Linked DNA regions of Desulfatitalea tepidiphila. The protein of the gene in region 1 interacts with the protein of each later gene in a pairwise test. Links are inferred from orthologs where the notes say so. Each region holds a gene or a part of one and is shown on either strand. Other genes may lie near its edges.

Evidence for each region.
Region 2: the proteins of DFT_RS03320 (region 1) and rlmB interact in binary tests that used the Escherichia coli proteins (3 or more experiments, as listed by UniProt). The link is inferred for Desulfatitalea tepidiphila from one-to-one orthologs.

Annotation. Positions count from the first base shown.
Region 1 is NZ_BCAG01000001.1:763,561-774,130, reverse strand. The notes cover bases 3,412-6,233. They hold DFT_RS03320 (bifunctional ADP-dependent NAD(P)H-hydrate dehydratase/NAD(P)H-hydrate epimerase), read left to right. Parts: upstream 3,412-3,943; coding sequence 3,944-5,524; downstream 5,525-6,233. Other genes in these bases: DFT_RS03315 (aspartate kinase), read left to right, coding at 5,538-6,233; DFT_RS03325 (pyridoxine 5'-phosphate synthase), read left to right, coding at 3,412-3,921. In the rest of the region: DFT_RS03340 (PhoH family protein), read left to right, coding at 1-388; DFT_RS03335 (HD family phosphohydrolase), read left to right, coding at 403-2,820; rRNA maturation RNase YbeY, read left to right, coding at 2,720-3,172; more of DFT_RS03325, read left to right, coding at 3,202-3,411; more of DFT_RS03315, read left to right, coding at 6,234-7,310; pyrF (orotidine-5'-phosphate decarboxylase), read right to left, coding at 7,547-8,290; DFT_RS03305 (HDOD domain-containing protein), read left to right, coding at 8,582-9,940; selA (L-seryl-tRNA(Sec) selenium transferase), read left to right, coding at 9,963-10,570. UniProt on the Escherichia coli protein: Bifunctional enzyme that catalyzes the epimerization of the S- and R-forms of NAD(P)HX and the dehydration of the S-form of NAD(P)HX at the expense of ADP, which is converted to AMP.
Region 2 is NZ_BCAG01000003.1:980,162-990,764, forward strand. What follows is about bases 3,551-6,405. They hold rlmB (23S rRNA (guanosine(2251)-2'-O)-methyltransferase RlmB), read left to right. Parts: upstream 3,551-4,529; coding sequence 4,530-5,282; downstream 5,283-6,405. Other genes in these bases: DFT_RS08930 (YicC/YloC family endoribonuclease), read left to right, coding at 3,551-3,559; DFT_RS08935 (DUF370 domain-containing protein), read left to right, coding at 3,590-3,847; gmk (guanylate kinase), read left to right, coding at 3,854-4,459; icd (isocitrate dehydrogenase (NADP(+))), read left to right, coding at 5,549-6,405. In the rest of the region: bifunctional D-glycero-beta-D-manno-heptose-7-phosphate kinase/D-glycero-beta-D-manno-heptose 1-phosphate adenylyltransferase HldE, read left to right, coding at 1-610; DFT_RS08915 (UDP-glucuronic acid decarboxylase family protein), read right to left, coding at 642-1,598; DFT_RS08920 (Trm112 family protein), read left to right, coding at 1,811-1,993; DFT_RS08925 (DUF4416 family protein), read left to right, coding at 2,075-2,626; more of DFT_RS08930, read left to right, coding at 2,678-3,550; more of icd, read left to right, coding at 6,406-6,775; DFT_RS08955 (ComF family protein), read left to right, coding at 6,736-7,671; peptidoglycan editing factor PgeF, read left to right, coding at 7,681-8,502; DFT_RS25750 (dihydroorotate dehydrogenase electron transfer subunit), read left to right, coding at 8,559-9,299; DFT_RS08970 (AtpZ/AtpI family protein), read left to right, coding at 9,430-9,687; DFT_RS08975 (ATP synthase subunit I), read left to right, coding at 9,712-10,098; atpB (F0F1 ATP synthase subunit A), read left to right, coding at 10,101-10,603. UniProt on the Escherichia coli protein: Specifically methylates the ribose of guanosine 2251 in 23S rRNA.

The DNA.
Region 1 (10,570 bases):
GAAAATGTTTCTCACCCGCATCGGATTCAGCTCCAAGGCGGTCATCACCGGAGACATCACCCAGATCGATCTCCCTCCCCACAAGACATCGGGATTGATCGAAGCCAAGGATATTCTGGCCGATATCGAGGGGATCCGAATGGTCTTTTTTTCCCAGCGGGATGTCGTACGCCATCGGCTGGTACAAGAGATTATCCAGGCTTACGAGTCAGCGACGGACCGCAAAGCGCTGACCCCAAACGGCGTCTATCAACGCCAACCCATCGGCCAACCCATGGATAGACCGGAGCCATCGAAAATCGATCGGTCCCAAACTGGTCCATCGAAAATGAGTCCACCAGAGATGGGCCAGATAGACCAAACGCTCCATTCGATCCTGGACAAATAGGCAGACGCATCGCCATGAGTGCCGACCCCAAGCGCATAAAAATCTCTCCCGACACCCTGGAAAAACGCCTCAAGTGGTTGATGCTGGTCCTGGTGACTGTGATTTTCTTAATCCTGTTGGCACCCAATCTTGTGGTTCATCGACAATCCTATGACCTCGGGGATATCGCTGATCGCGACATCAAAGCATCGCGCGACTTCTTCGTCGAAGACCGGGCCGCCACCGAAGCCAACCGTCAACACATCATCGAACAGATTTTGACGGTCTACGACCACGATCCTCGGATTGCCGACCAGCTGACCGAAAAGGTGCGCACCGCCTTCGCCAGGATGCGCAAATCCCTTACAGAGCTCGAGAGCACGATCATAACCCCACCGGCCGACAGCACCGATGAGACTCCGGCGACGCCACCCACGGTCGATACCGCCAGCCAGCGCCTTGAAAATGCGATGATGGTGCAAAAAGAGACCTTCGCGACCCTGCTCGGCATCGACATCAGCCGGGGCGCTTTCCGGTTGTTGATCAGCGAGGGGTTCGCGCCGCCCATTGCCGAGACCATCATCCGCATCGTCACCGATATTTTGAACAACGGCGTGGTGGCCAACAAGGAAATCCTGCTCAAAGAGGTCGACAAGGGCATCCTCCTGCGCGATGTGGTCTCCCAAAAAGAGACGACCGTCTATTCACTGCGACAATATTACGGTCCGGACCAGGCCAAAACCATGGTGCGCATCATTGCCGAGCCACTGGTCAAAAATTTCAATTACAATGTGATCAACCTGATCGTCGATGTCAGTCAACAACTGCTCTACCCCAATATCACCCTGAATCATAACGAAACCGAGGCCCGCAAAAAGAAAGCCCTGGCCGATATCAAGCCGATCATGTACAAAATCAAGGCCGGCGAAATGCTGCTGCGCGAAGGCGAACGGGTATCGGCGGTCCAACTGCTCAAATTGCGGGCCATGGAGGACCAGCACGAATACCGGCACGTCTTCACCAGTGCCCTGGGTGCCGCCCTCGCCCTGATCACGCTGATCCTGGTGCTGTACGTGCTCTATTTTCATCAACCTCGATATGCGCGTCACAACACGACGAAAAACCTGCTTTTCATGTCCCTGATGCTGGTGTTCGTCATGGTGATGGTGAAAATCGGAGTCGTCCTCTCGACGGCACAGTTGTTCGGCGGCATCTTCTCCATCCCAAGCAGTTCGGTCGTCTATGCCATACCTGTTTCGGCCGTCAGCATGCTGGTGTGCCTGGTCCTCGGATTCGAAATGGCCATCCCTTTCGCGCTGGTTTCGGCCGTCTGCACCAGTCTGTTGTTTGGCGGCCGCTTCGACGTGTTCCTATTCTTCGTGATCCCCAATGCCATGGCCGCCTATTGGGTCCAACGCTGCCGGGAGCGTAAAGTCGTCATATCGGCGGGTACCAAGGTGGGATTGATCAATGTATTGCTGGCCATTGCCTTTGGCTTCTATAATTCGAGTTACGGCGGCATTAACCTCCTGTGGGACGGCGCGTTCGCGTTCGTCGGCGGCATCACCGCCAGCGTCATCACCTTGGGTGTCGCGCCGTTGGTGGAGATGCTTTTTCGCTATACCACGGATATCACGTTGCTCGAGCTGGCCAACCTGGACCGCCCCATCCTGAGGCGGTTGATGATCGAGGCGCCGGGCACCTATCATCACTCGGTCATTGTGGGATCGATGGTCGAAGCGGCCGCCGCCGAAATCGGTGCCAATCCGCTTCTGGCCAAGGTATGCGGGTACTATCACGACATCGGAAAGGTCAAGAAGCCGCTGTACTTCATCGAGAATCAAACCGACGGACGCAACAAGCACGACAAGCTGGCCCCTTCCATGTCGAGCCTGATTCTGATCGCTCATGTCAAAGACGGCATCGAGATCGCTCAAAAACAGAAACTGGGCCAGATCATCATCGATACGATCCAGCAGCACCACGGCACCAGCCTCATCCACTATTTCTTTGAAAAGGCCAAACAGCTCAAGGGGGAAGACGCCGTAAAGATCAACGACTTCCGCTATCCCGGTCCCAAACCGCAAACCAAGGAGGTCGGGCTGGTCATGCTGGCCGACGTGGTCGAAGCCGCTTCCCGCACCCTGGAAAACCCGACCCCGGCCAGGATTCAAGGACTGGTGCAGCACTTGATCAACAAGGTCTTTTCAGACGGACAGCTGGACAACTGCGAGCTGACCCTCAAGGATTTGCACAGTATCGCAAAAAGTTTTAATAAAATATTGTACGGCATCCACCATCACCGCATCGAATATGCCGATTCCGGCGCCAAGGAGAGCAGCAAGGTCAAAAATGGCAGTACTGATCGACAACCAACAGGAAAAGCACCCAATAAAGATCAAAGCCGTTCAAAAGAGCGCCCGGGTCATCTTAAACGCCTTGGGCTGTCCTGACGGCGAACTGTCGCTGGTGTTGGTCGATGATGCGCAGATCGCCCGCCTCAACGAAATGTACCTTCAACACCAGGGTCCTACCAATGTCATCTCTTTTCCCATGCGGGAGGGTGAGCATACCAATATCCATCCAGAGCTGTTGGGGGACGTCGTCATATCCATGGACACATGCGCCGAAGAGGCCCTGGCGGCGGGCATGGACACGGAGCTACGCTTCTATGAACTTTTGATTCACGGCATCCTGCACCTGTTCGGCTACGACCATATTCATTCGGAGGATGAAGCCCGGGTGATGGAAGCCAAGAGCCGGGAACTTTTGGCGCTGATCGGGGCATCGCCGTCACCTGAATAATCCGAAAGCATTTACCAGGGGGGAATACTATGGCCGGGTTAACAGTATTGGTGGACCATATCGCCACCTTGCGCGAAACCATGCAATCGCCGCGCCCCGACCCCGCGGCGGCCGCACTCCTGGCCGATATCGGCGGTGCAGATGGCATCGGCGTGTATTTGCGAGAGGACAGGCGTTACGTCCAGGAAAAGGATGTGCGCCTCTTGCGCCAATCGATCCACAGTCGATTGGTGTTGTATATGTCGGCCAGCCCCGAGATGGTGGGCTTTGCCCTGGACGTCCGGCCCGAAAGGGTGGTGCTCATGCCGCCGATAGACGAGGAGGATCAAGGCGACAACGGCATGACGGTGCGCACCTATGACAAAAATCTCCTCGAGGTGGTCGACACCCTGCAGAGCAACGGCATCAGTGTGGGTATCACCGTCGCACCGGCACCGGAGCAGATCAAGGCCGTACACCAGGTGCATGCCAACTGGGTGCAGATCTTCAGCGGCCGACTTGGTGCGAGTAAATCTCCGGCCTCCCAAGGCCAGGAGTGGGACAAAATCGTCGATGCAGTCAAAATGGCCCATCGTCTGAGGCTTCACATCGCCGTGGGCGGCGGGCTCGATTACCGTCTGATCAAGCTCTTTTCCGGATTGTCCGAAATCGATGAATTCAGCCTGGGCCGCAGCATCATCGCCAAAGCCGTTCTGGTGGGCATGGAAAGGGCGGTGCGGGATATGGTGGCGTTAATTCGTTCATTATGACAAAAGGCGCAGGAGGGCTCCCATGCGAATTTTAACAGCGGCTGAGATGCAAACCATGGATCGCCTGACCATCGATGAGATCGGCATTCCCGGCCGATTGTTGATGGAAAGCGCCGGCCGTGGCGCCACCCGCTGTTTTCTCGAACGGATCTACCGTGCCAGGGGCCGGGTCGGGGTCGTGGCTGGAAGGGGCAACAATGGCGGTGACGGCTTCGTCATGGCGCGTCATCTCGCCCAGCGAGACATCGAGGTAGAGGTGTTTTTGCTGGCCTCGCGTGACCGCGTCGGCGGCGATGCCCAAACCAACCTCGCGTTGCTGCAGGATCTAGGGGTTCCCGTCATCGAGATGCCGGATGACGCCGCCTTGGCCGCTCATCAGCGTCGCATGCGCCACATCCATTACTGGATCGACGCGATCTTCGGCACCGGCCTGAACGCCGAAGTGCGGGATTATTTCCGTTCGGTGATCGACTTCATCAACAGCCTGAACCGCCCCGTGTTCGCGGTGGACGTGCCATCGGGTCTTCACGCCGACACCGGCCAGCCCTGCGGTATCTGCATTCGTGCCGCGGCCACGGCCACCTTCGGCTTTGCCAAAATCGGCCACGTCATCCAAGCCGGACAGAGCGCCTGCGGCGTGGTGGACATCATCGATATCGGTATCCCGAAGAAAGTCGCCGACAGAAGCACCCCGCGCCATCATCTGGTGACGGGCGATCTCGTTCAAACGATCCTTCCCCGGCGTCGACCCGACTGTCACAAGGGCGACACCGGCCATGCATTGGTCGTCGCCGCCTCCCCGGGCAAGACCGGCGCGGCGGCCATGGCCGCCACTTCCGCCCTGCGGGCCGGCGCCGGGCTGGTCACTCTGGGAATACCCCAACGGCTCAACCCGCTCTTGGAGACCATGGTGATCGAGGCCATGACCCTGCCGCTGCCCGACAACAGTGGCGGCGCCCTGACCGAAGCGGCCTTCGACGCCATTGTGGACATATCAAAAAACATGCGTTCCATCGCCATCGGCCCCGGCCTCGGAACCGACCCCGAAACCCGGGCTCTGGTCCATCGCATGGTGCGGCACGTGCCCCTTCCCATGGTCGTCGATGCCGACGGCCTCAACCATCTGGTGGGCCACCTGGAACTATTAAAAGAACGTGACGCAGCGACCATCCTCACGCCCCACCCGGGTGAAATGGCACGGTTGATCGGAACCACACCGGCCCGGGTTCAAGCGGACCGCATCGGTGCCGCACGCGATCTGGCCGTGCAATGCCGCATCCATGTCGTTTTAAAAGGCGCCCGTACCGTTATCGCCGATCCCGACGGCGTGGTGTGGATCAACCCCACGGGCAACCCGGGTATGGCCAGCGGCGGCATGGGAGACGTCCTCACGGGCGCCGCCGCCGGACTGCTGTCCCAGGGGTGCGCTCCCCTGGACGCCGCCATCTCCGCGGTTTATCTTCACGGGTTGGCGGCCGATTTGCTGGCCGCCGATGCCCGGCAGGGGTTCCTGGCCACGGATGTCATGAACGCCCTGCCCCGGGCCATCCAAACTGCCCTCGACGATCCCATGCCGCCCATCGTCAACGGCCCCTGGTTGTAAGGCGCCTGCCGCCATGAAATGGGACATCGTCACCCATTCACCGGAAGAGACCCGGGATTTCGGTTGCGCTCTGGGTCAGCGGATTCGACATGGCCTGACCATCCGACTCAACGGCGACCTGGGCAGTGGCAAGACCTGCCTCGTCCAGGGGCTGGCGCGTGGACTGGCCGTGCCCGAGGGATACGACATTACCAGCCCGACCTACACGCTGATCAACGAATACCCCGGACGCATGCGGTTCTACCACGCCGATCTGTACCGCCTCGAAGCCGGGGTGGACGCCGAATCCCTGGGTCTCGGCGAGCTGTTCGATACACCGAGCGTCCTGGCCGTGGAATGGGAAGAGCGACTGGATGAAAGCGAATGGCCCGACATCTCGCTGAAGATCGAATTGCTGACCCGGGACGACGAAACCCGCCGGATCCGCCTAATTGGATATGGACTTGAAACCGACAATTTGATAAGGGAGACGCTCGAAAATTGGAGCCCGACCGGTCTCAGGACACCGGCGTTTCGGTGTAACCCCCCATCAATACAACGTCTAAAAGGAAAGCGTATGGCGTTAGTCGTTCAGAAATACGGCGGCACCTCGGTGGCCAACATCGAGCGGATCAGCAATGTGGCACGTCGGGTTGCCAGGACCTACGACCAGGGCAACGACGTGATCGTCATCCTGTCGGCCATGGCCGGCGTCACCGACGGCTTGATCGCCCTGGCCCATCAAGCCGTCGAGGAACCGGACAAGCGGGAGATGGATGTCCTGCTGGCTACCGGGGAACAGACCACGGCGGCCCTTCTGGCCATGATGCTCAGGGCCAAAGGGTACCAGGCGCAATCCATGTTGGGTCACCAGGCCGATGTGGTCACCGACTCCGCTTACGGTAACGCACGCATCATAGAGATCGGTGCCAAGCCATTACGCAAACTGATCGATAGACACACGATCGTGGTGGTGGCCGGTTTTCAGGGGTATGACATCAAGGGTAACATCACGACCCTCGGCCGAGGCGGCTCGGACACTTCGGCCGTTGCCATTGCCGCAGCCGTCAAGGCGGACGTTTGCGAAATTTATACCGATGTGGACGGCATCTACACCGCCGATCCCAACATCTGCCCTAAAGCGCGCAAGCTCAAATCGATCTCCTATGACGAAATGCTCAACATGGCCAGCCTGGGGGCAAAAGTACTGCAGATCCGTTCAGTGGGATTTGCCAAAAAATATGATATTCCCGTGCATGTTCGTTCATCTTTCAGTGAGGAGGAAGGTACCATGGTGGTCAATGAAGATTCGGGCATGGAGCAGTTGTTGGTGTCCGCTGTGTCGCACGACAAGAATCAGGCCCGCATAACCATCACCAAGGTCCCTGATCAGCCTGGGATCGCGGCGAAAATCTTCTCCCCCATATCCGAGGAAGGCATCGTCGTGGACATGATCATACAGAACACCCGCCAGGGCGGAAAAACCGACATGACCTTCACGGTGCCCAAGGTGGATTTCAAGCGCACGATGCAGATTACCCAGAAAGTGGCCGGGGAGATCGGCGCCGAAGAGGTGATGGGCGATACCGACATCGCCATGGTCTCGGCCATCGGAGTCGGCATGAAAAACCATTCCGGCGTCGCCTCGGTGATGTTCAACACCCTGGCCCGGGAGAACATCAACATCCTGATGATCAGCACCTCAGAAATCCGCATCTCCTGCGTGATCGAAGAGAAATACACGGAACTGGCCGTGCGCGTGCTGCACACCGCCTTCGGCCTCGATGATGAAGAGACGCAGGTGTGACGGTGGCGTCCGGAAACGACTTATAAGGAACGATTTGACCAAAAACCGCAAACGCTCGGCCGTCCAATGAAGGTGCCCCGATTCAGTCCCGATCAATTGTTACTGGTCTTGCTGGTGGGTCTGGTCATTGCCGGACTGGGGGTGTGGCGCTACGTGACACTCCCATGACAGTCTCCCTGGATTAGATTTTCCGCGCAACTCGGATATCGGGTAAGTTGGCCATTTGTGGATGGGCGCTATAGGCGCTTGTCCGCCATCGCGGCCAGCGTGGCATCGATCTCCTCGCCAATGCGTTGAGCCGCTGCCACCGGATCGTCCGCATCCCTGATGGGACGCCCCACGACGATATAATCGGCCCCCCGGGCGACGGCCATGGCCGGGGTCACCACACGCCGTTGATCGTCCGCGGCACCCGATCCCCAATCCGGCCGAATCCCGGGCGTCACCGCCAGAAAGCCTTCGCCGAGCCGGGATTTGATCTCGGCGGCTTCAAGGCCGGAACACACCACACCGGCGCAACCGGCGGCTCTGGCCATCTCGGCCTTGAACATCACCATTCGCCGACTGTCATCGGCCAACTCCCCGCGATACCCGGCCCCACGTAAATCCTCGGAAGAGACGCTGGTCAATAGCGTCACGCCCAACACGTCCACTTTGCCCCGGCTTCCCCGCACGGCCGCCTCGAGCATGGAGAGACTTTCGCCACAGTGCACCGTGGCCAACTCCACACCCATCGCGGCGATGCGCGCCATGGCGCGTTCCACCGTGGTGGGAATATCGTGCAGCTTCAAATCCAGAAAAACAGCGACACCCGCACGGTTCGTCAACCAATCGACCAGGGCCGGGCCACTGCTGATGAACAACTCCAATCCGACCTTGAACATGCCCACGTGTCCACGCAATCGCGACACCAGTTTTTTGGCATCGGCGGCCGTGGGCACATCCAGGGGAAATACGATACGTTCCTTACCTTTTTTCATCGACCAAGCATCTTTCTGCCGTTCAATGCCCTTTTCGGATCCGGGCCCCGTACATCAGGGAAGACGAAAAGTCGATCACGGTCGATTTGAAACGCCCACCGATGGCGGCCGGGCCGGTCGGCAAGGCCGGCAACCCTGCGCAACGGCTAAAAAAAATTGAATATTCAATCGAAATTGTGATAATTAGCAATTTAACGGTTGAACTTCAAAGCATTTTTATATTGAGTGTCCATCCAGCCATGACCGTCACCCCATGTGGCGGTCTTGAATCCTTGAAGGTTGAACCCATCGATGACAACGTCACAGCGATACCATGTAGCTGCGGGGAGCTTTTACACCAGTGCATCGAAGCCGTTGCTCCTGCAGGCCTATCTGGGCACCTGTGTCGGTCTTGCACTCTACTGCAAAGAGACCGGCATCGGAGGCATGATTCACTTGCTGCTGCCCGAACCGGTATCTGTGTCAAGTATGGCCCAACCTGAAAAATATGCCTCCACCGGCGTTCCGATGCTCGTCGACGCAGTCCTGAAAATGGGCGCCAAAAGGGAAGCCATAATTGCCACTATCGCCGGTGGCGCACTGGTGGGGCCGCTGAGCGATCAGGACCTCGCCCTGGATATCGGCGGCCGCACCGCGGAAAAAACCCGCGACATCGTGGAAAAGCTGAAGATCGACATCCTGCGATCGGAAACCGGCGGCTTTTTCACCTGTTGCATGAGTCTGGACATGGCCAACGGCAATTGCACCATCGAGCCGGCGGGCCAGGCCAAATTGGTATGGGATGAAAAGGTTCATGTACCCACCGTGGCCGAAATCAAGGCGGCGGCCGAACATTTGCAGCCGATTCCACAGGTGGCCCTGAAGGTGCTGCGCATGATCGACGAGGGCACCCAGGGTATCGAACAGATCGCCGAAGAGATTCGCAAGGATCAGGTCATCACGGCGCGAACCCTCGGCCTGGCCAATTCGGCCCTGTTCACCAAAAAGAAGAACATCGAGTCTCTCGACCACGCGTTGGTCTTTCTGGGCCAGGACCAGTTGGTCAAATTGATCCTGTCGGCTGCAGTTCAAAGCTTTTTCGAACAATCGTCCATGGGGTATTCATTGTGCAAGGGCGGCCTCTACCATCACGCGGTCGGTTGTGCCCAGGTGGCCGAGGCGCTGGCCAAAAAGACCCAAAAGGTAACGCCCCAAAAGGCGTATACCGCCGGATTGCTGCATGACATCGGCAAAGTGGTCCTCGACCAATATATCGCTCCCATGTATCCGCTCTTTTACCGTCAAGCCATGGAAGGTCATCAAAATGTGCTGGACATCGAAAAGCGCGTTTTCGGCATCGACCACACTCAGGTGGGCTGGATGCTGGCCGAGCAATGGTCTTTACCTGAATCTCTGACGCATGCGGTGCGTTATCATCATGACCCGGACAAGGCGAGTCCCCATGCCCTGTTGACCATCGTGGTCTACCTGGCCGATCTGCTCCTGTCACGGTTCCAGATCGGCATAGAAATCGAACGGATCGATACCCGAACGCTGTCGACCCTCATGGCCCGACTCGACTTGAGTACCGGAAATTTCGCAGATCTGGTCGACCTGATTCCGAGCACTGTTTTTAACGACGCCGTGGAAGCCTGCGTCAAGGCCGCATAAAAGGGGAGTTACCGATACACCCATGTCCATCAGTGAAAAACAGCAAGAGTTGCTGCGCCGCCTGCCGGGAGTCGATCATCTGATCCACCTGGCGGAAAATGACCCCCGTCTTCAACCCCTTCCCAAATCGGTGCTGGTCCGTGCCATCAGGGAGACACTGGCCGAGTTGCGCCGGCAGATCCTGGAACAGCCCGCCACCGCCGACGATCGATGGGATGACTCGTTCGATATGATCGCCCGGATTGTCCAAAAAGCATCCGTCGTACAGGCCTATAATTTGAAGCGGACCGTCAACGCCACCGGTGTCGTCGTGCACACCAATCTGGGACGCTCGTGCCTGGCCCGGGAAGCGATCGACCACCTGGTCCAAATTGCCTCCTGCTATTCCAACCTCGAATTCGACCTGAAAGCCGGTCGGCGGGGTTCCCGCTACAGTGCGGTCGAAGATTTGCTGTGTGAATTGAGCGGCGCCGAAGCGGCCATGGCGGTCAACAACAACGCGGCCGCGGTACTGCTTTGCCTCGATACCATGGCGCGGGGCAAGGAGGTGATCATCTCCCGGGGAGAACTGGTGGAGATCGGCGGATCGTTCCGGATTCCCGACGTGATGGCCAGAAGCGGCGCCATCCT
Region 2 (10,603 bases), on another replicon or contig:
AGCAGCCGGGATCGTTGTCGGCAAGCTGGGCACCCAGCCCATCCTGGCGTCTGAGCTGGCTACGGCCCTGCACTTCAACGACCAGCGTCGCTTTTTTCCCTATTCTGCGGCCAAGTTGTCCGATGTGCCGGCTGCCACGGAAAAGATCGGCCAGTGGCGTGCCGCTGGAGAACGCGTGGTTTTTACCAACGGCTGTTTCGATCTGCTGCATCCCGGCCATATCAGCCTGCTCTACAAAGCCCGCTCACTGGGCGATCGCCTGGTGGTGGGGCTCAATACCGATGCCTCGATCAAACGGTTGAAGGGCAGCGGCCGTCCGATATTATCGGAACACGATCGTGCGGCCATGTTGGGCGCCCTGGCATGTGTGGATTTGGTGGTGGCCTTTGACGAAGATACGCCCATCGAACTCATCAAAGCCTTGCAGCCGGATATTTTGGTCAAAGGATCGGATTACAAGCCCGACCAGGTGGTGGGTAAAGAGGTGGTCGAGTCGTATGGCGGATCGGTCCAACTGGTGGATCTCGTGGAGGGCTACAGCACCACCCGCTTGACCGAGAAGGTGATCTTGGAATATCAGCGGCGGAGCACCCGAATTGACGCCAAGTAGCAAGTTGACCAGACCAATCCACCTGCAAGGGCTACCGGTTCTCCTCTTCGAGCAGCCGTTCAAAGTAGGCAATGGTTTTTTTCAGCCCCTCATCCAGGCCGACCACCGGTTGCCATTGAAGCTCCTTGCGAGCCAGCGCGATGTCGGGTTTGCGTTGGCGTGGATCGTCCTGTGGTAAGGGTTTGTAAATCACCTCGGAAGCGCTGCCCGTTAACTCGATCACCTTACGGGCCAGTTCCATGATGGTGAACTCGGCCGGGTTGCCCAGGTTGACCGGTCCGATCATCTCATCGGAAGAATTCATCAACCCGATCAATCCCTCGATCAAGTCGTCGACATAACAGAATGAGCGGGTCTGTTGCCCCTGACCGAAAACGGTGATCGGCTCGTTTTTAAGGGCCTGCACGATGAAGTTGGAAACCACCCGGCCGTCGTTGGGGTGCATGCGGGGACCATAGGTGTTGAAGATGCGTGCCACTTTGATTTTCAAGCGATGCTGCCGGTAATAGTCGAAGAAAAGAGTCTCGGCGCAGCGTTTGCCCTCATCGTAGCATGAACGGATGCCAATGGGATTGACCCGGCCCCAATAGGATTCCGGCTGGGGATGTACCTCCGGATCCCCGTAGACCTCGCTGGTGGAGGCCTGGAGAATCCTGGCCCTCACCCGCTTGGCCAAGCCGAGCATGTTGATGGCGCCGTGGACACTCGTTTTGGTCGTCTGCACCGGGTCGAACTGGTAGTGGATGGGTGAGGCCGGGCAGGCCATGTTGTATATTTCGTCCACTTCGAGGTAGAGTGGAAAAGTCACATCATGCCGGATGAATTCGAAATCGGGATGATTCAGCAAATGGCGGATGTTGCGTTTGGTGCCCGTGAAGCAGTTGTCCACACACAATACATCATGGCCCTGTTCAAGCAGCCGTTCGCACAGGTGGGACCCGAGAAATCCACAACCCCCGGTGACCATGATCCGTTTGGACAGATGCATCTGCTTCCCCTTTTCTGCTTGAGGTATCATTATTTCGGTCCGATTGCCTTGTAACCGATTTTCACCCTGAAGTCCATGTCCCCCGGCGGTGTTTGGTGCTTGTGTATATTTTAGAATAAAATGCAGAATACTTGGATGTATCGCTTGGTGGTTGCACTTTTGATAGAAGTATGGAAAATAACGCTTCCATCAACCCACGAGAAGGAGGGACCATGGCCATCGATCAACATTTACTGGAACTCCTGGTTTGCCCGCAGTGCAAGGGGGATATCCGTTTGAATGCCAAAGGGGACGGACTGATTTGCGATGCATGCAAGTTGGTTTACGAAATCAGGGATGATATTCCGATCATGCTTATCGAAGAAGCCAAACCATTGTCCGAAACCGCTTCATGACATGCATTGCCTGATGGGTCTCTCTGGCCCCGACCGCTTGTTGTACTTTAAAAGCCTTTTTCAGCGGGAGGCAATGTTGCCATGAGTCTGCCGCAGCCGCCTCAACCGGCCAAACTGATCGTCGGCCTGCTTTTGAAAGAGCAGTCCCTGGTGCCGGAGCTGGCCGAGGCACTAGAGACTGAATTTGGCGCCATAGACATGGTGAGTCCTTGGTTTACTTTCGATTATACCAAATATTATGCATCGGAGATGGGGCAACCCTTGCACCGCCGCATGCTCGTCTTCGAGGAATTGATGCAACAGCATGCGTTGGCCCAAATCAAGCTGACGACCAACCGCATAGAAAACCAGTACGCGCGTGACGGTAAACGACAGGTCAATCTCGATCCCGGGTATCTGCTGTATGAGCGATTCGTCCTGGCTACCGGTAAAAACTACACGCATCGCATATATATAGGTGAAAATATTTATGCCGATCTGACCCTGATCTATCAACAGGGCCAATACCGTGCGTTGTCCTGGACCTATCCGGATTATGCGGATGACCAGATGCGCCGGTTTCTTCTGAAGGTCCGTCAAAAATACGGAGCCGATTTGAACCGCAACGGGGCGGGATTGCAGCTCGGATCATAAAACCCCGACCTGTCTCGATCCTTAATACTAATCAAACGAGAGCGAGATCCAATGCTCAAAAGCATGACCGCATATGCCGGTGCCGAAAAATCCGAGGGAGAATTGACCGCCAATGTCGAAATGCGTTCCTACAACAGCCGCCATCTGGATCTGGCCGTTCGAATGCCGCACGGCTATGCGGCATTAGAAGAAAAGGTCAAGGGCAAGATTGCCACCGCGTTGGTTCGCGGCCGCGTCGAAGTGCGCATCTGGGTCAAGGATACCTCCGAGCAGGCGTGTGCATTCGAAGTGGACAGCGCAAAAGCCAGGGCCTTTCATGCGGCCGTAACACGCCTGAAAACCGAATTGAATCTGGCCGGAGAGTTGTCGCTGGATCGTCTCATCGATGTCAGCGGGATCATCCAACCGGTGGAAGATTGCACCGCCACCGATGCTGCCTGGCCGCTGATCGAGGCCGCCTTGTCGGAAGCTTTGGCCTCCCTGGATCAGATGCGGCTGCAGGAGGGCAATCACATCGGGGAGGATTTCGCGCAGCGTCTGGAGCTGATTGAAACACACTTGGACGCGATCGAAAAAGAGTCAGCCGGGCTGCCGGCTCTTTATCGTGATAAATTGACATCCCGCATCGAATCCCTGACCCAGGGGGTGGTCGAACTGGATCCGGTTCGCATCGTCCAGGAGGTGGCCGTAATGGCGGACCGCAGTGACATCTCCGAGGAGATCGTCCGGGCGCGCAGTCATATGCTGCAGTTCCGGGCCCTGGTGAAGGGGCCAGAGCCGGCCGGCCGGCAACTCAATTTTCTGTTGCAGGAATTCAATCGGGAATTTAATACCATGGGATCCAAAATCGGACAGGCCGACTTGGCCCATTCCATAGTGGCTGTCAAAGCGGAGATCGAAAAACTGCGCGAACAGGTGCAAAATATCGAATAAGCCTCGGACGAGAGGGAAAAAGAGGGGCGGATGGAAAAAAACCTGCTCAATATCGGATTCGGCAACACCGTAGTGGCCGAGAGGGTGGTGGCCATCGTTTCACCCAACTCATCACCCATGAAACGGCTCAAGGACGAGGCCCGGGATGACCATCACTTGATCGATGCCACACATGGCCGGCGCACCCGTTCGATCATCATCATGGACAGCAACCATATCGTGCTGTCGGCCATCCAGGCCGAGACCATTTCCCAGCGTTATGAAATGCTCAAAGAGGCCGAAGAGTAAGTGACCATGCACACATGGACCGACACAGATTCCCACGCCCGGACCAACCGCTCAGGAAAACTCTTCATCGTCTCGGCCCCTTCCGGCGCAGGCAAGACGACGTTGTGCGGCATGGTCAGGCGCCATTTTAAAGACCTGGCGTATTCCATATCCTCCACAACGCGCACACCAAGACCAGGCGAGCGTAATGGGATCGACTATTTCTTCGTGAGCCGGGAAGTATTTGAAGATGGGATCGCACAGGGCCGTTGGGCGGAGTGGGCCGAGGTGCACGGCAATCTATACGGCACATCGGCCCAATGGATCTCACAAGCCTTGTCTGAGGGCAGGGATATTCTCCTGGATATTGACGTCCAGGGGGCCCGCCGGCTGCTCACCCATTTCCCGGATGCGGTTACTATCTTCATTTGTCCCCCCTCCATGGCCGACTTGGAACAGCGTTTGAGGCAACGGGGCGATGACGACGAAGCCACCATCGCCCTCCGGCTGCGTAACGCCCAAGCCGAAATGGATCAGAAGGACATGTATCGACACGTCCTGGTCAATGATGATTTGGACCAGGCCAAATCCGAACTCATTGCATTAATTGACAGCTACCGATCCCCAGCTTGAAAAATCAGTTCATTCACTTACGTTATATCGTAATACAGGGATCGGATGACAGGCGAATGGTTCATATTCAATGGATGTGCTTTATGGATACCATCCGGTCCTGGAGGCGCTGCGGGCGCGACGGCGCCGGATCGGCAAGGTATGTCTCGGGAAGGGCAAAGGTGCCCCGCGGAGGCAGGCCATAGCCGATGCGGCTGGTCAAGCGGGGGCCGCAGTCGAATGGATCGCCGCCCAGCAGATCACGGCCATCGTGGGGCACCCGCGCCACCAGGACGTTTGTGCCCAGGCGTCGCCCTATCCGGTGGTCACACTCGAAGCTCTTATGGACGAAATCACCAAGTCGAGCCGCCCCCCATGGCTGCTGCTGCTCGATCAGGTGGTCGATCCGCAGAACCTGGGTGCCATGGCAAGGACAGCCCACTGTGCGGGCATGCAGGGGATCGTCATACCCAAGGATCGTTCGGCGCCGCCATCGGCTGCGGCCAGTAAGGCCTCGGCCGGTGCACTGGAGCACATGCGCATTGCGTATGTGACCAATCTGGTGGATGCCATAGTAAGATTGAAAGAAAAGGGCATGTGGGTGGCCGGTGCGGATCGAGATGGTGAACAGTCCATTTTCGAGGCCGATCTGGCGGGACCTTTGGCCATCGTCATTGGTGGTGAAGAAAAAGGATTGCGTCCCCTGGTCCGGAAACACTGTGATTTCATCGTCTCCATTCCGCAGACCGGTCCGGTCGGTTCCCTGAATGCTTCGGCGGCGGCGGCCGTTATCGTCTACGAATCCTTTCGGCAGCGCCTCGTCGCATCGCGGCATGGCGACTGAGCGCTCGTTTAGCCACAAGATTCCAACGAGTGACCGGCCACAAATAGGCAAATTTGGTTGAGATCAAGGCGTGCGAAAAATTTTACCGCAGGCATATAGTTGATATTCCGAGGATAAAATTTTGAGTAGAACGCAGATATCGGGCAAATTGGCCATTTGTGGATGGGCACTGACGAGTGCCCGTTCAGATATCGGGCCGATTGGCCATTTGTCGATGGGTTCTCACTATACCAACTGCAGCGCGACAGAGGAGGTCGACGATCAATATGGAAAACAGGCAACCTCAGAAAATTAAACTGAAGGCAGACGGTGCACTCGATGTTCCCGAGACCCCGATCATTCCCTTTATCGAAGGCGACGGCATCGGACGCGACATCTGGCCCGCTACCCGGCTCGTCCTGGACAAAGCCATCGAGGCGGCTTACGGGGGCCGGCGCAGAATCGAGTGGCATGAATTGCTCGTGGGAGAGAAGGGTTTTCATGAAACCGGCGAATGGCTGTCGGAGGAGGCTTTGGCGGCGATTCAGGACCATGTCGTTGCCATCAAGGGACCGATGACGACGCCCATCGGCACCGGGATCCGCAGCTTGAACGTGGCCATTCGGCAAAAGCTGGATCTCTATGCCTGCGTGCGTCCGGTCCGTTATATCCATCCGGTGCCGAGTCCGATGAAATCACCGGAAAAGATCGACATGGTCGTGTTCCGGGAGAACACCGAGGATCTGTATGCCGGCATCGAATGGCAGGCGGGCAGCGATGAGGCGCGCAAGGTCATCGACTTTTTGAATACCCAGATGGGAACGGAACTCTCGGGCATGACCGGCATCGGGATCAAACCGATCAGCGAAAAGAACACCAAAAGGCTGGTGGCCATGGCGATTGCCTATGCCGTCGAACAGGGGCGTAGCAGCGTGACCCTGATGCACAAAGGCAACATCATGAAATTCACCGAGGGCGCTTTCAGCCGCTGGGGCTACGAAGTCGCCAGGGAACGGTTCGCCGAGCAGACGCTTACCGAGGCGGATCTCTACGACCAGCATGGCGGACGACGCCCGGAAGGCAAGGTGGTCATAAAGGACCGCATTGCCGATATGCTGTTCCAGCAAGTGCTGCTGCGGCCCGACGAGTTCGACGTCATCGCCACCCCCAATCTCAACGGGGATTATATTTCCGACGCGCTCGCGGCCCAGGTCGGTGGGCTCGGTATGGCGCCGGGCGCCAACATTGGCGATACGTGTGCGGTGTTCGAGGCCACCCACGGCACGGCCCCCAAGTATGCCGGCCTGGACAAGGTCAATCCGAGCTCCCTGATCCTGTCGGGCGCGATGATGCTCGATCACATGGGCTGGAAGGAGTCTGCTGACAAGGTCAGGAGGGCATTGCAGGCCACTGTAAAAGACGGGATCGTGACATACGATTTGGCGCGACAGATCCAGGGGGCCAAGGAGGTCAAGTGCTCGGCGTTTGCAAAGGCGATCACCGAACATCTATAGGGCATGTGGACCTCGATTCGAGGTTCTCATCGCCCGACGGCGGGTTTTCGCCGCTTTGCAAAGGTCTTGGCCAAGTGTGCCGCAACCTGATCCTCACCTTGGGCCAAGCGCTCTTTCCGGCGACCTGCTATGGGTGCGGCCAACTGTTTGGTTTGCCTCGCCCGGCATCCGGGAATCTCCTGGCGAACCCCGGCGACACCGCTCGTTACCATCCGAGCGACGAAGTGTTGCGCGGCTTCTTGTGCAAGTCCTGTTTGTCCCGCTACGAGGCGGCGATTTCGCCGCTTTGCTCGCGATGCGGGTTGCCCTTTGCGTCGTCTCAGGCTGTCGACCATGTCTGTGCAGAGTGCCAGGTTCGACCACCTGCCTACATCATGGCGCGGGCCAGCGGTGTGTATAATGACGTATTGAAAACCATGATCCATCATTTCAAATATGGCGGTCGCGAACACTTGGCCAGACCCCTGGGGCGGATGATGTGGCGAACCTTACGTGAAAACTGGCAGCCCGATCAGATTGACCGGGTCGTCCCCGTGCCCCTGCACACCAGCCGTTTGCGATACAGGGGATTCAATCAGGCGTACGCCTTGGTTCGCGAATGGCCCAGGTTGGCCGCCCATGGCGATTGGCGCCTTTCCGGCGATTGGTTGGCCCCTGACCTATTGGAACGCCGTCGCCCCACCCAGCACCAGACCGGTTTGGACAAGGGACAGCGATTGGACAATCTTTCCGATGCGTTCGGACTGGCCAAAGGGCATGCCATCCGTGGCCTAAAAGTCTTGCTGGCGGATGATGTCATGACGACCGGTGCCACCGTGGAAGCATGCAGCCGAGCGCTGCTAGACGCCGGCGCGCGGGAGGTGCATGTGCTTGCCGCGGCCCGGGCGGTACGATAGGCGGACGCGATGCGCTGGGTCCAACGCCATGGCTTGAGATATCTGCAATTCGCGCAACTGGACGCGATTCCGGGATTGTGGCACGGCATCTTCACGCGCTTCTGCATGGATGGACGGGAAGGTTCGCCCTCTGCTTTCAATATCGGGTTGAACGTCGGCGATTCGGATGCGAGGGTCCATCGTAATCGGTATCGCATGTTGGATGTTTCGGGATGCCGAACCGCCGTTTTTGCACGGCAAGTCCACGGTCATCAGGTGGCCCTCTGGCAATGCCCCGCGGCGGACCATCCGAAGGGGCAGGGGCGTGATGTGGTTTACCTGGAAGGCGATGCCCTGGTGACCGACCAGCCTGGGGTGGCGCTGGTCATTCAGACCGCTGATTGCCAAAGCGTGCTGTTGGCCGATCCGGAACGGGGCGTGATCGCCAATGTACACGCCGGATGGCGGGGGAGTATCGCCGACATCGTGGGGCGCACCGTTGGCACCATGGTTTCGCAATTCGGTTGTCTGCCCGAGAACATTGCGGTTGGCGTCGGTCCTTCGCTGGGGCCTTGTTGCGCCGAGTTCATCAACTACCGTGACGAGATCCCGCCTGTTTACTGGCGCTATAGAGGGGCGGGCGATCGTTTCGACTTCTGGCGTTTGAGCATCGATCAGTTGGTCAGCGCAGGCGTACCGGATCATCAGATTGCGTTGTCGAACATCTGCACGCGATGCAATACATCCACCTTTTTCTCGCATCGGGGGGAGGCGGGCAGGGCCGGCCGGTTTGCATCGGTGATCCTGATGGAGAGTCGATTGAGAGAATCCAACACAAGGGAACTCAAATGATCCAGCAGCAAGCAACCGTATTATGGAATCAGCCTGTGGGCCCCGGATGTTACCGGATGGGTTTGGCGTGCACCGGCGGATACGAGGCGGCCGTGCCGGGCCAATTTGTCATGCTCCAGGTCGAACCGGGATTGGCCCCGTTATTGAGACGCCCCTTTTCGATCTTTGCGCTCATCGGCGACAGGGATCGTCCCAAGGGCATCGAATTGCTATACAAGGCGGTCGGGAAAGGCACCCTCAAGATGGCCCGGATAGAACCTGGCCAGCGCGTCGATCTCCTAGGTCCACTTGGGCGGGGGTTCAGGGTGAACGTCGGTGAGTCATCGCAGATATACCTGGTCGCCGGCGGCATGGGGGTGGCACCGATTCATTTCCTGGCAACCCATCTCAAACAGTCAGGAGTCGATACAACCGGGTACAGACTTTTTCTTGGCGGCCGGTCGCGAGCCGATGTGTTGTGTCGAGATGAATTCGTCGCCATGGGAATGCCGGTGACGGTGACCACCGACGATGGCAGCAGTGGGGAACAGTGCTTGATCACCGATCCATTGGAGGAAGCCGTGCGACGCAAAGCGCCGGATATGATTTTCGCCTGCGGACCTCACGGGATGTTGCACTGCCTTGCCGGCATGGCCAAGCGTTATCATGTGGCCTGCCAGCTCTCCATGGAAACGATGATGGCCTGCGGGATGGGGGCTTGTCTTGGATGCGCGGTGCCGATGGCCGAGAGCGGGCAAGGGTACCGCCACGTGTGTGTCGACGGACCGGTCTTCGATGTGGGCGAAGTGAAATGGTAGGCCGCCTTCTAAGGGCTCATTTTAGCAATGACCCCTTTCATGTGAAAAGAAAATCGCGCGTTGGGAGGGCGCCCATAGGCAATTATGCATTGACTTGGACCGTCGGCTGTGTTAGGTGCTCGATCTTTAGATGCGCTGTGAAAACAGCTTCCCAACACCGCTCTTTCGTATGAAAAAAGAAACGCGGCGCTACATACAAGAGCTTGCTTATTTCAGCACCATCGGGCTTTCTGTAGCGTTATCCATTTTCATCGGTCTGGCCATTGGCGTCTATCTTGATCGGCGTTGGGACACATCACCATGGCTGACCCTCATTTTTATCGGACTCGGGATCGCGGCAGGCTATAAGAATCTTGGCCTTGCCATAAAGAAGAGCCGCAAATTGTAAATGTGACCCTGGCGAGGGAGCACCTTGGAAATTCAGCAGCGGATCATCCGATTCATCAGACGGACAAACTGGATCCTGTTTGCCGTTGCCAGCCTGGCTGGCATCTTGCTTGCGCCGGCGCAATTTGCGTGGGGGATCATTGCAGGCGGTGCCATTGTCACCATTAACTTCCACCTGCTGGCCAGAACCTTGAAAAGTGCGTTGACCCCGCCACACCTTTCGTCACACAATGTTATCCTTGCCAAATACTATGTCCGCTTCATCATCAGCGGCATTATCATTTTTATCCTCATCCGACAGCATTGGGTCAGCCCCCTGGGGCTGTTTGTTGGTTTGTCTGTCGTGGTCGCCAGTATCACCCTGGCCACGCTCATCGAAGTTAAGCGACTGATTTGCAAGGAGGCGATTTAAGGATGGAGCATCCCTATCTGTTTTTCGTGAAATTATTCGAGCTTTTCGGTGAGGGCGCCGGCCATTTCGCACACGAATACCCCTATGTCGTCTACTCGTGGGTATTGATGGCCTTCTTGATTATCGTGGGTTGGTTGGCGGGCAAGGGCGTTCAACTGATACCCGGTAAACTGCAGAATCTCCTGGAACTGGTGGTTTCGGGTATCGAAGACTTTATGGTCGAAACCATCGGAGAAGAGGGGCGTTGGCTCTTCCCGCTGGCGGCCACGGTATTTATCTACATTTTTATAGGGAACCTGATCGGTATCATTCCCGGTTTTTTCCCGCCCACCGCCAATCTGAACACAACGGCGTCGTGCGCCCTGACGGTGGTCATTTTCACCCATGTGATCGGCGTCAAATATCACGGTGCGGCCTACGTCAAACATTTCCTCGGGCCGGTATGGTGGATGTCGCCGCTGATCTTCATTATCGAGATCATCGGCCACCTGGCACGTATCCTGTC